4 regions of the Streptomyces yunnanensis genome follow, and region 1 is predicted to be linked to each of the others. Evidence: riboswitches for the same ligand, from Rfam matches in the RefSeq annotation. Region 1 holds a riboswitch; each other region holds the start of a gene.
The links. A riboswitch is a leader RNA that binds a small molecule or an ion and turns the genes downstream of it on or off. The one in region 1 is predicted to bind cyclic di-AMP.
Positions count from the first base shown of each region.

Region 1 (3,132 bases):
CCGGTCTTGATCTGGCCGCAGTTGGTGGCGACGGCGAGGTCGGCGATGGTGACGTCCTCGGTCTCGCCGGAGCGGTGCGACATCATGCACTTGAAGCCGTTGCGCTGGGCCAGCTCGACGGCGTCCAGGGTCTCGGTCAGCGAGCCGATCTGGTTGACCTTCACCAGCAGCGCGTTGGCGGAGCCCTCCTCGATGCCGCGGGCGAGGCGCTCGGGGTTGGTGACGAAGAGGTCGTCGCCGACCAGCTGGACCTTGGCGCCGAGCTTGTCGGTGATGACCTTCCAGCCGGCCCAGTCGTCCTCGAACAGCGGGTCCTCGATGGAGACCAGCGGGTAGGCCGCCACCAGCTCCTCGTAGTACTCCGTCATCTCGGCGGCGGAGCGCTCCTTGCCCTCGAACTGGTACTTGCCGTCCTTGTAGAACTCGGAGGCGGCGACGTCCAGCGCGAGCGCGATGTCCTGGCCGGGGGCGTAGCCGGCTTCCTTGATGGCCTCCAGGATCAGGTCCAGGGCCTCGCGGTTGGAGCCGAGGTTGGGGGCGAAGCCGCCCTCGTCGCCCAGGCCGGTGGCCAGGCCCTTGGCCTTCAGCACCTTCTTGAGGGTGTGGTAGACCTCGGCGCCCCAGCGCAGCGCCTCGGAGAAGGACTCCGCGCCGATCGGGGCGATCATGAACTCCTGGATGTCCACGTTGGAGTCGGCGTGCGAGCCGCCGTTCAGGATGTTCATCATCGGGACGGGCAGCACGTGCGCGTTCGGGCCACCGAGGTAGCGGAACAGCGGCAGGTCGCTGGCCTCGGAGGCGGCGTGCGCGACGGCGAGGGAGACGCCGAGGATGGCGTTGGCGCCGAGCGAGCCCTTGTTGTCGGTGGCGTCCAGGTCGAACATCGCCTGGTCGATCAGCCGCTGCTCGGTCGCGTCGTAGCCGACGAGCTCCGGGCCGATCTGCTCGATGACGGCCAGGACGGCCTTCTCCACGCCCTTGCCGAGGTAGCGGTTGGGGTCACCGTCCCGCAGCTCGACGGCCTCGAAGGCGCCGGTCGAGGCGCCGGACGGGACGGCGGCACGGCCGGTGCTGCCGTCGTCGAGGCCGACCTCGACCTCGACCGTGGGATTACCTCGCGAGTCGAGAATTTCGCGGGCTACGACGACGTCGATGGACGGCACGTTGTCTCCTTCAGGGGTGTCTGGAGTTCTCGGCATGAGCCTAACGGCCCCGGGGGGATCCGCTCGCCCGTGGCCCGCTCCGTGGGACGAAAAAACCCAACAAGCAGAACGAAATCCCAGTTCACAGGAGGTTTCGGGGCATTGTTCGCTATGCGGGGAACGTCGTGCCGGGCCGCTCGGGGCGCCGGGGACGGCGCGCGCCGCGTCGGTGCCGGTGGGGACGGCCGGGCGGCCGGGTCCGGCAACGGAGAAGCCCCGCCACGGCGCGCTCGGGGGTACGCGCCGCGGCGGGGCAGCTCTCTCGGGCAGCCGGATCGGCTCAGATGCTGAGCTTCTGGCCCGGGAAGATCAGGTTGGGGTTGCCGCCGACGACGGACTTGTTGGCGGCGTAGAGCGCCTTCCAGTTGGTGCCGTGCGCCTTGGCGATCTTGGCGAGGGTGTCGCCCGACTTGACGGTGTAGGTGTCACCGGAGCGGTGCGCGTCCTGCGGGGCGGCCGGCTGGGCCTTCTCGGCCTTCTTCTCGGCCTTCTCGCGGACCGGGGCGGACTTCTTGGTGGAGCCCTCGGTCTGCTTGCGGGCCTCGGTGCCCTGGCTCTTCTTGACGGTGGAGCCGGAGGGGTTGACGGCGGCGGCCGGGCCACCGGAGGTCAGACCACCGGCAGCGGCGCAGCCCCAGGCACCCGGGCCCTGCATGGCGAGCAGCTTCTCGGCGACGGCGATCTGCTGGTCCTTGGTGGCCAGGTCGGCGCGGGCCGCGTACTTGGTGCCACCGGCGGCGGCCCAGCTGGAGTTCGAGAACTGCAGGCCACCGTAGTAGCCGTTACCGGTGTTGATCGACCAGTTGCCGCTGGACTCGCACTGGGCGACCTTCTCCCAGGTGGCGACCGAGGCGGCGGAAGCAGAGGTGGCGCCCATCAGCGGAACGGCGACGGCGGCGCCGGCGACACCGGCCAGGGTGGCGACGCGGACGGCCTTGGAGCTGCGGCGGTGCTTGCCCTTGTTGATCAGCATCGTGCGTTCGTTTCCTCACCGACGCCTACGAGGTGAGCTGTCGGGTTCGGGCCGTGTGAGCTGCCCGGCCGTGTGTGCTGCACACACGACTTCACCCCAAGCCGACTGACCCGCTCTCACGGGCGGGGTCGGCACTTACCTTGGGTCCCCCGCTCCTGCCTTCGGCGCTTGCGCGTCGTCGACTCCGACCGCCGGCAGGACTCGGCGTGCGATCGAAGGGCCCGCTTTGGCGAGCGGTCCTGACCGTAAGCAGTAACCCTGTTGGTGTTCAAACCCCATCTTCTGAACCAAGTTGACCGTTTTTGATCACCACGCGGGTCATTTCCGCAGGTAGGCCCCGGTATGGCAACGGGGGACAGGTCCGGACCCATCCCCCGCAACGAGAGCCATATCTCACTTTTACGAAACGCCGCGAAAGACGGCGAACTGCCGGTAACTACCCCTGTGTCCGCCCGAGATCGAGCACCTGACCGGGGTGGATCAGATCCGCGTCGGAGCCGATGACGTCCTGGTTGCGGTGGTAGAGCGCGGGCCAGCCGCCCGGCAGGTCATGACTGACGGCGATCTCTGACAGGTTGTCACCCGGGCGCACGCGGTAGCTGCCGGCCTCCGCCGGGGGCGTACGGGGCGCCTCGCCGCCGCGGGAGGCGTGCCGGCCGCGGCCGCCGTCCCGGCCGTCGCCGGCCTCCGTACCGTCGCCGGGCGTCCCGCGGTGCTTGCCGGTGGCGGGCGGCGTAGCGGGGTCGCCGGGCCGGTCCTGGCCGCCGGGCGCGGTGGAGTCGGACGGGGCGGGCGACGCCGGGTCGGCCGGGTCCGTCGAGCCCGACGGGCCGGACGGCGCGGACGGGTCTGCCGGGTCCGCCGGAGAGGTGGACGGGCTTCCCGACGGGGAGCCCGACGGGGAGTCGGTGGGTGCCCCGGAGTCGGACGGGGCGGGCGAGGCGGACGAGGAGCCCG
Region 1 covers NZ_CP095749.1:5,742,617-5,745,748, reverse strand. The annotation lists gene eno (phosphopyruvate hydratase) at 1-1,199, opposite strand, end outside; gene MOV08_RS25130 (transglycosylase family protein) at 1,483-2,175, opposite strand; cyclic di-AMP (ydaO/yuaA leader) riboswitch at 2,183-2,352, opposite strand; gene MOV08_RS25125 (transglycosylase family protein) at 2,612-3,132, opposite strand, start outside.

Region 2 (3,132 bases), 1.7 Mb from region 1:
GGGGGAGGGCCGAGGGGCGGTGGGCCCTGACCGAAGCGGGCATCACGGGCGCCCTGCCGGAAAGGGCGTGCTATGGGGCGGATACGATCCAGCACTATGGACGTAGTAATCAATGTCTTCGTCGCCCTGCACATCATCGGCATCGCCTCCCTCCTGGGCGGCTTCCTGACCCAGATGAAGGCGATGGGCGCGGGCACCGCCCGCTTCGTGCCGGCCATGCTGCACGGCGCGCTGACGATGCTGGTCACCGGCATCGTCCTGGTCGGCCTGAACCAGATGCAGGACCACTCGCTCAACAACATCAAGATCGGCATCAAGATGGCCGTCCTGGTGGTGATCCTGGCGCTGGTCTACGTCAAGCGCGACGAGGAGAAGCTCCCCAAGCCGCTCTTCGGCGCGGTCGGCGGACTCACCATGCTCAACATCTTCATCGCGGTGCTCTGGACCTGAGCCGCCTGCCCGGCCCCGGGCCCCGCATCGCCGCAGCGACGACTCACCGCGCGGTCATCCCGCTCCGTACTTCCCAAAGACGGCGGATGACCGCGCGGCGGCGTGTGGGGGGTGGTTCATGACGGGCGCGCGGCGCGCCCGTGCGCCGGCTACGCGGGCCGGACGCTGCCGTAGATCGGCATGCCGTAGATCGACTCCACCCGGACGCTGGCGCCCGGGTGCGGGGCGTGGATCATCTCGCCGCCGCCGATGTACATCCCGACGTGGCTGATGTCGTTGAAGAAGAACACCAGGTCACCGGGTTGGAGATCGCTGCTGGAGACCCGGGTGCCGACCTTGACCTGGTCCCAGGTCGTGCGCGGCAGATCGACCCCGGCGGCCCGCCACGCGGCCTGCGTCAGCCCCGAGCAGTCGTAGGAGCTGGGCCCGGTCGCGCCCCAGACGTACGGCTTGCCGATCTGGGAGCGGGCGAAGGCGAGCGCCTTCCCGGCCTTGGTGGAGTACGAGCCGCTGTCGGAGCTGCCGCCCCCCGAACCGGTGCCGGTCCCTGAGCCGGCACCGCCGCCGGGCTGCTGCTGGCGCTGCTGGGCCTCCTTGCGGGCCTCCTCGGCGGCCTTGCGCTGGGCCTCCGCCTCCTTCTGGCGCTCCAGTTCGGCCAGCCGCGCCTTCTCCTGGGCGGTCAGCCGGGACAGCAGCTGCCGGGCCTCGGCCAGCTTGGACTGAACGTTTCGCTTGGTCTCCTTCAGGGTCTCCTGCGACTGCTGGAGGGCCTCCAGGCTGTGGGTGGCCTCCGCCCGCTGACGGGCGGCGGTCGCGGCCTGGTCCTCGTAGTCGGTGATCGCCTGCTTCTGCCGTCCGGTCAACTGCTCCATCAGGTGGTTGCGGTCGACGAACTGCTGCGGGTCCTTGGCGAGCATCAGCTGGGCGGTCGGGCTGATCCCGCCGGTCTGGTACTGCGCCGAGGCGAACGCGCCCAGCCGGCGGCGGGACTCGTTCATCTTGTCCGCGAGCCGGGCAGCCTCGTCGAGGAGGCGGTTCACGGTGCGCTGCTGGCCGTCCGCCTTCTCCTTGGCGCCGTTGTACTTCTGGGTGGCCACCTCGGCCTGCCGGTACAGGTCGTCGACCTTCTGCTTGACCTCTCCGATGGAGGGCTGCGGCGCATTCGGGGCGGCGTTCGCGGTCTGCGAGAGCAGCGTGACCGAGGCCAGCGCCGCGGTGGTGAGCCCGGCCGCGGTGCGACGGCCGCCGGGCGTGGCGAGTATGGGGGTGCGCGGCTTGCGATGGGACGCCAAGGCCGGCGACTCCTTCCGTGGACCGCCTACCGGGTTAGCTGTCGGGTTCGGGCGGTGTGCTGACGGAAGGCTTGCCCTACGACCGCTGCGTCCGCCTGGCGACGGCCGCACCGGTCGATTCACCCCAGTGGTGCTTGTGGGTCCCCGGCTCCGGGTGCCTGACGGCAGGACCGGACTCGGCGGGGGCGGCCCGTGCGGACGCTGTCGTCCGCGGGGACAGCGGGCTGCCCGAGCGAGACCGTAGCCAACTCGTGTGGCTCCTGTGAAGGCTGATGTTCGATATGCCCGAAACCTTTTCGTGACCTCACGGTGAGTGTCGCCACGTTTCCGGGCACGAGCGCACAAGTTACCGCCCCGGCCGGCGCAGTACCGGGGCAATCCGCCACTCCGGGACCGGTTGTCAGTGCGGCGGCCTAGACTCGGTGGGCGATGAGCAGCCTCTTTGACGACAGCTTCCTGGCGGACCTCGGCCCCCCGGACGAGGAGCCCCCGCCCCCGCCCGAGGACGAGCCCGGCCCGGCCCCCGAGGACGTGCCCGCCGACCTCTTCGGCGGCAAGTTCGACGCGCCCGTGACCAGGGAGTCCTACTACCGCGACGGTGCCGCCCGCCCGGCCATCGACCCGGCGGCGCTCCTGGAGGGGCTCAACGACCAGCAGAAGGCCGCCGTCGCGCACAGCGGCAGCCCGCTGCTGATCGTGGCCGGCGCCGGCTCCGGCAAGACCCGGGTGCTCACCCACCGGATCGCCCACCTGCTCGCCGAGCGCCACGTCCACCCCGGCCAGATCCTCGCGATCACCTTCACCAACAAGGCCGCGGGCGAGATGAAGGAGCGCGTCGAGGAGCTGGTCGGCCCGCGCGCCAACGCCATGTGGGTCTCCACGTTCCACAGCGCCTGCGTGCGGATCCTGCGCCGGGAGTCCAAGCGGCTGGGCTTCACGTCGTCCTTCTCGATCTACGACGCGGCCGACTCCAAGCGCCTGATGGCCCTGGTCTGCCGCGACCTCGACCTGGACCCCAAGCGCTTCCCGCCCAAGTCCTTCAGCGCGAAGATCTCCAACCTCAAGAACGAGCTCATCGACGAGGAGACCTTCGCCGGCACGGCCGCCGACGGCTTCGAGAAGACCCTGGCCCAGGCGTACGCGATGTACCAGGCGCGGCTGCGCGAGGCCAACGCCCTGGACTTCGACGACATCATCATGACGACGGTCCACCTGCTCCAGGCGTTCCCGGACGTCGCCGAGCACTACCGCCGCCGCTTCCGCCACGTCCTGGTCGACGAGTACCAGGACACCAACCACGCCCAGTACACCCTCGTCCGCGAGCTGGTCGGCCCTGGCACAGACGACATGCTCGCCGCCGAGCTGTGCGTGGTCGGTGACGCCGACCAGT
Region 2 covers NZ_CP095749.1:4,079,291-4,082,422, reverse strand. The annotation lists gene MOV08_RS17420 (hypothetical protein) at 97-450, shown strand; gene MOV08_RS17415 (C40 family peptidase) at 600-1,742, opposite strand; cyclic di-AMP (ydaO/yuaA leader) riboswitch at 1,751-1,919, opposite strand; gene pcrA (DNA helicase PcrA) at 2,172-3,132, shown strand, end outside.
Region 2: linked by a shared signal. The riboswitch ahead of MOV08_RS17415 (C40 family peptidase) and the one ahead of MOV08_RS25130 (transglycosylase family protein) in region 1 are both predicted to bind cyclic di-AMP.

Region 3 (3,132 bases), 510 kb from region 1:
GCGACGGTGTCGAGGGCCTCCAGGACGCGGCGGCCGCGGTCGGTCGCGAGGTAGCCGGCGGCCTTCTCCGAGCGGGCGCTGTCGACACTGGCGCCCGGGCGGTACTTGCCGGTCAGGAAGCCGGAGGCGAGCGCGTAGTACGGGACGGCGGCGACGCCGTTGCGGGCGGCCACGTCGGCGAGTTCGCCCTCGTAGGTGTCGCGGGAGACGAGGTTGTAGTGCGGCTGGAGGGCCACGTAGCGGGCCACGCCCTCGCGGTCGGAAAAGTCCAGCGACTCCTGGAGGCGCCGGGCCGAGATGTTGGACGCGGCGATCTCGCGGACCTTGCCCGCCTTGACGAGGTCGTCGAGGGCGGTCAGGAACTCGCCCACCTCGACGGACTCGTCGTCGTAGTGGGTGTAGTAGAGGTCGATGTGGTCCGTGCGCAGCCGGGACAGCGAGAGGTCCACGGCGGTCTTGATGGTGGCGGCGGACAGGCCCTTGTGGTCGGGGTGGGCGCCGACCTTGGTGGCGATCACGACGTCGTCGCGGTTGCCGCGGGCCGCGAGCCAGTTGCCGAGGACGGTTTCGGACTCGCCGCCCTTGTTGCCCGGCACCCATGCCGAGTAGACGTCGGCGGTGTCGATGAAGTTGCCGCCGCCGGCCACGTAGGCGTCGAGAACGGCGAAGGACTCGGCTTCGTCGGCGGTCCAGCCGAAGACGTTGCCGCCGAGGCAGAGGGTGGAGACGGACAGCGAACCGAGCGACTTCGGGGTGGGGGCGGAGCCTTGGGCGTGTGTCACGGTCATGCCCGTTACAACGTCAGGACGTGGGGAGTTATTCCTCGTTCGGCGTCCGTCCGGGGGCCGGGGTCCGGGGCCCGATCGGTCCCGTCGGCCGCCCACGGGGCGTGGGCGGCCGGCCGGTCCGTCAGACGGCGGTCCCGCGGTCGCGCAGCCAGGACACCGGGTCCGTCGGTGCGCCGGCGTCCGGGCGGACCTCCAGGTGGAGATGCGGACCGGTGGCGTTCCCGGTGGCGCCGACCCGGCCGATCACGTCGCCCGTGTGGACCCTGCCCGTCGTCTTGACCATCGAGGACAGGTGGCAGAACCAGAGCTGCGTGCCGTCGTCGAGGGTGAGGACGATGCGGTAGCCGTACCCGCCGGCCCAGCCCGCCTGGGTGATGGTCCCGTCGTGAACCGCCTTGACCAGCGTGCCCGTTGGGGCCGTGAAGTCCTGTCCGGTGTGGTCCGCGGCCCAGCGGTCGTCGGACTGCCCGAAGCCGGCGGCGAGGGTGTACGAGGAGACCGGCGCGACGAAGGTCCGCGTCGGGTGGGCGCGGTGGTCGGCCGCCGGTGGGGCCGGGGCGTCGGCCGCCGCCGCCCGGGGTGCGGTCCCCTGCGCCGCCGGAGGCGCGGCCTCCGTGCGCTCCTCGGCGGCGCCGGCCTGTTTCGCCGCCCCCTGCTGCCCGGGCGCGCCCTGGTCCGCCTGCGGGGCGGCGGCGTGCTCGGCGGCCGTACCGGCCTCCGGCTCCGCGGCGTCCTGTGGGGCGTCGGTCTGAGGGGCGTCGGCCTGCTGGACGTCAGCCTGCTGGAGGATGCGGTTGCGCAGCGCCTCGGCCGCGCCCGCGGGTCGGGCGTCCTGGGCGGCCTCGTCGGGGGCGGTGCCGGTCCGGGAGGGGGCGACGGAGGGGCCGGCGGAGGCGGCGAGCGCCGTGCCGGTCTCCTGGCCCGTGCCGTCGCCGTCGGCCGCCCCGCCGGGGTCGGGCATCGATATCGGCACCGGCGGCCGGCCCTGGGCCGCGGCCACCCCGCTCGCGCCGACCGCCGCGATCACGCCGACGCCCAGTGCCGTGCCGCCGCGCGCGAGACCGCCGCTGCGCGCTCTGGCCACCCGGTGCTTGCCGCGGATCGCGCGGAGCGGCCCGTCGTCGTCGCTCGGCTCGTCGGCCGGGAGCCACTCGTCGCCGGTCCCGTCGCCTTCGCCGCGGGCCTCGCCCCCGCCTTCGGGGCCGGGGGACGGCGCGTCACCGGGCAGCGCGCCCTGTGCCGACCAGTGGTGCGGCGGCGAGCTCTGGGCCGTCTGGGAAGCCGGGGGCGCCTGGCCGTGGGAGAGGTCGCGGGAGAACGGCTCCTGGGGCGACCGCCCTTCCCTCAACCCGCCGGCGATCGGCGGGACTTGGGCCGGCTGGACGGGAGCGGCGGCCCCGGAGGGACCGGCCGGACCGACGGGGGCACCGAAGCCGACCGCGCCACTGAAGTCGGCGGGGCCACCGAGGCCGTAGGTGGACGGGCCATGTGGGGTGGGCCTGTTGGACGCCACGGGGGCGCACTCCTTTCCTTCCTTCTCGCCTACCGGGTTAGCTGACGGGTTCGGAGCAGGAAGGTCTCCTACGGGCACCGCTTGGCGAGAGGCGCCCGATTCACCCCAAGAGGGTGGTTCCCCGGTTCCCTCTACTCAATTCCCGGCAATTCCAGGCGGATCCGTCGGGGCCCCTCGAAACCGGTTGATCCGGGCGACTCGACGCGGGTCGAGGACACGGGTCGGGTCGTGCGAACAGCCGGCTCGGGCGGGTGACTCGGAGACGTTCTGGGCATGCGGGAACAGCGCGTGCGGGATTCGGCGTCGGCGCACGGTGCCGCCATTGGCGACGGCTGGGACGACCGCGCTCCGTTATCGGACAGTAATAGAGACGACGAGGGAAATCCAAGCGTTCCCTTGAATCCGCGGGGGTTCCGCAGGCTCCCCCTAGGGGCCCGCGGCAGGGACGTTCGCTACCAATTCGTCCGCAACCTGGGCGAGTTGGCGCCACACCGCCAAACGATCTCGCGACGATTGTGCGCCACTCGTTATGCGGAGGGACGCACGTCGATCACGGAGAGTGAGGACGGTAACGTCGCCCCATGGTCGTCAACGTCGCGAACACCGGAAACGCCGGGAACACGGTCAGCACCCCGCAGGAAATGGCGGTCCGGTACTGGGAGTTCTCCCGGCAACAGGCCCGGGGACGGTCCGACGCCCACGAGGAGCTGTCCGCCCGGATCAGCCACGACGACGAGCTCTGCGAACTGCTCGCGGCTTCGCTGCCGGCCGGCCACAAGCAGCAGCCGGACCTCCTGCTCGCCGCGGTGCGCCAGCTCGACGGTCCGCACG
Region 3 covers NZ_CP095749.1:5,227,930-5,231,061, reverse strand. The annotation lists gene MOV08_RS22755 (aldo/keto reductase) at 1-788, opposite strand, end outside; gene MOV08_RS22750 (M23 family metallopeptidase) at 910-2,301, opposite strand; cyclic di-AMP (ydaO/yuaA leader) riboswitch at 2,313-2,459, opposite strand; gene MOV08_RS22745 (DUF2332 domain-containing protein) at 2,883-3,132, shown strand, end outside.
Region 3: linked by a shared signal. The riboswitch ahead of MOV08_RS22750 (M23 family metallopeptidase) and the one ahead of MOV08_RS25130 (transglycosylase family protein) in region 1 are both predicted to bind cyclic di-AMP.

Region 4 (3,132 bases), 2.9 Mb from region 1:
AGAAATACCCGTCCCCGGTCGGAGTTCTTTCCTTCAGCCTGCCGAATTCTCGATCGCGGCAGGATTCCCGAAAACGGAATCCCGAATCAGGGGTTGCGGAGTGCGGAGCACGAACTCTCCACCCTATCCCGCTCCACCCCTCCCGCCCCATCCGCCTTCCTTCCCCATGGCGGCAATTCCGCTACGCCATCTCTTTGTATACGGGGCGAGTGTTAAGTGCGGGCGCGTGCCGTGTTGACGGCTCGTTTCGGCTCCCTCACCACGGGAGCGGCGCGCCGCAGCCGGTACACGGGAAGCGACCGCTCGATGTGGGCCGCCATGAGGGCACGGGCGCGTTCCGCGTCCCCCCGGGCGATCGCGTCAAGCACGGCACCGTGTTCGTCCCACGAGTCGGTGACTCGGGTCGGCGGTTCCACGACGTACATCCACTCGATCTTGCGCCGCAGCTGGGTGAGCAGTGCCGTGAGGCTGGGGCTGCCGGTCGCCTGGGCGAGCGTCTCGTGGAACCAGCTGTCCAGTTGGCGCAGGTCGGCGGGGTGGCCGTGGCGGGCCCGCTCCCGGCCGAGCCGTACCAGGCCGCGCAACACCTTCAGGTGGGCGGAGCTGCGGCGGGCGGCCGCGCGGGCGGCGCCCAGCGGCTCCAGGAGGGCACGGATGTCGAGAAGGTCGGCGGCCTCCTGTTCGTCGAGTTCGGCGACGCAGGCGCCCGCGTGGTGGCGGGTGGTGACGAATCCCTCGGACTGGAGGGTGCGCAGCGCTTCCCGCACGGGGACCCTGGAAACGCCGTAGCGCGCGGCGAGAATGTCCTCGATCAGCCGACTCCCCGGCGCGAGTACGCCGGAGACGATGTCGTCGCGAATCGCTGTGCACACCGCATGCGCGGAAATATGGCCTCGCATCGTCCGTGCCTCCGCCGTAATCTCCGAAAAAGTGCCGCCCCGTCGGCGACTTTCTCCGACTCTATTCGAACGCGGAGGGTTTTCCCTCAGCATGTCGTGAATTCACCGACGCTTTTCGGCCGGTGCGCACGGCCTCCGGGCGGGCGGTGCGCCGGCGGCCCCGGGGGACGACGGAGCCCCGGCCCACCAGGGTGGCGGGCCGGGGCTCCGGGGGACGGTGCTGCGGCGGAGAGATCCGGGTGAGGTCAGACGGTGACGCCGTGCGCGCGGAGGTAGGCGACGGGGTCGATGTCCGAGCCGTAGTCGGGGCCCGTCCGCGCCTCGAAGTGGAGGTGCGGGCCGGTGGTGTTGCCGGTGTTGCCGGAGAGGGCGATCTGCTGCCCGGGGGTCACCGTCTGGCCGACCGTCACCCCGATCGACGACAGGTGACCGTATTGGGTGTACGTGCCGTCGTTCATCTTGATCACGATGTTGTTGCCGTACGCGCCGCCCCAGCCGGCCTCGACGACGGTGCCCGAGCCCACGGCGTGGACGGACGTGCCGGAGGCGGCGTGGAAGTCGATGCCGGTGTGGCTGCCGGAGGACCACAGGCCGCTGGACGCCTTGTACGCGGTGGAGACGTAGGAGCCGGTGACGGGGGCGACGAAGGTGTTGAGGCGCTTGCGCTCGGCCTCGCGGGCGGCGCGCACCTTGGCCGCGCGCTCCTCGTCGGCCTTCTTCTTCGCCACCTCGGCCAGCCGCAGGGCCTCCGCCTCGGCCTTCGCCCGGGCCGCGGTGGCCTCGGCGGCCGCCTGCTGCGCGTCGGCCTGGGCCTCGATCCGGACGGCGAGCTCGTCACCCATCACGACGGCCTGCTGGAGGCCGGTGTCGTGGTGGGCCGCCTCGCTCGTGGCGGCCAGCGCGGGCGACGCCACGGAGGCGACGACACCGGAGGCGGCGAGGGTGGCTATGCCGGCGAGGTTGCGGGTGGTACGAGCGGTGCGGGTCGCGCGGCGGTGCTTCCCGGTGGCACGGGTGAACGCCATGTACTGGCTGGTCCTTTCCTTCCTTCTCGCCTACCGGGTTAGCTGACGGGTTCGGAGCAGGAAGGTCTCCTACGGGTTCCTCCGGAGAGGCGCCCGATTCACCCCAAGGGACATGTGGGTCCCCGGCTCCCCTGGCTCGCGCCGTACGGGGACTCGGCGATGGCTGCCCGGTGCCACTGTTGTGGCGGACTTGTGACGAACAGCCGGACCGACGCTAATCGGGACAACTTTCAATCGGCAAACAGAACCGGATTTTTGTGCGCCACGCCACACGCGAAACGGGCAACCGGCACAACCGGCCGGGCATCTCCGACCGCCCGCCGCGCGTGATCCCGCGGAGCCGTGTGCGCCTCGGAAGTCACGGACCCGGCGCGCACACGCAGCGGCTCCCGTGGCAACTGACCACCACGGGAGCCGCTTTGTCGATAAGTGACGAGCCGTCTGCTGACCGCCGTCACCGACGGGATCAGCCGCTGACGACCGTCACCTCGCCGATGCCCAACGCCTTGACGGGCTCGGCGATCTGCGCCGCGTCACCGACCAGGATCGTCACCAGCCGGTCCACCGGGAAGGCGCTCACGACCGCCGCGGTCGCCTCGACGGTGCCGGTCTTGGCGAGCCGGGCGTACAACTGCGCCTGGTAGTCGTCCGGGAGCTGCTGCTCCACCTGGTCGGCCAGCGTCCCCGCGACGGCCGCGGCGGTCTCGTACTTCAGCGGCGCGACACCGACGAGGTTCTGCACCGCGACGTCACGCTCGGCGTCCGTGAGCCCCTCCGCCGCGAGGGTGCGCAGCACCGTCCACAGGTCCTGGAGGGCCGGCCCGGTGGACGCGGTGTCCACCGACCCGCTGATGGCGAGCAGGGCGGCGCCGGTGGCCCCCTCCGGCGAGGACGGGGCGGAGGAGCGCAGCACCTGCCCGAAGGCGCGCACCCCGTAGGTGTAGCCCTTCTCCTCGCGCAGCACACGGTCCAGCCGGGACGTGAGGGTGCCGCCCAGGCAGTAGGTGCCGAGCACCTGGGCGGGCCACACCTGGTCGTGCCGGTCGGCGCCGACCCGCCCGATGAGCAGCTGCGTCTGGACGGCGCCCGGGCGGTCGACGATCACCACGCGCCCGGCGTCGTCGGCCACGACCGCGGAGGGCTTCGGGGGCTCGGCGGTGGAACCCGTCCAGGCGCCCAGGGTGCCGGCCAGCGCCGCGTCCAGGTCG
Region 4 covers NZ_CP095749.1:2,808,829-2,811,960, forward strand. The annotation lists gene MOV08_RS12255 (GntR family transcriptional regulator) at 213-899, opposite strand; gene MOV08_RS12260 (M23 family metallopeptidase) at 1,145-1,924, opposite strand; cyclic di-AMP (ydaO/yuaA leader) riboswitch at 1,938-2,093, opposite strand; gene MOV08_RS12265 (M16 family metallopeptidase) at 2,391-3,132, opposite strand, start outside.
Region 4: linked by a shared signal. The riboswitch ahead of MOV08_RS12260 (M23 family metallopeptidase) and the one ahead of MOV08_RS25130 (transglycosylase family protein) in region 1 are both predicted to bind cyclic di-AMP.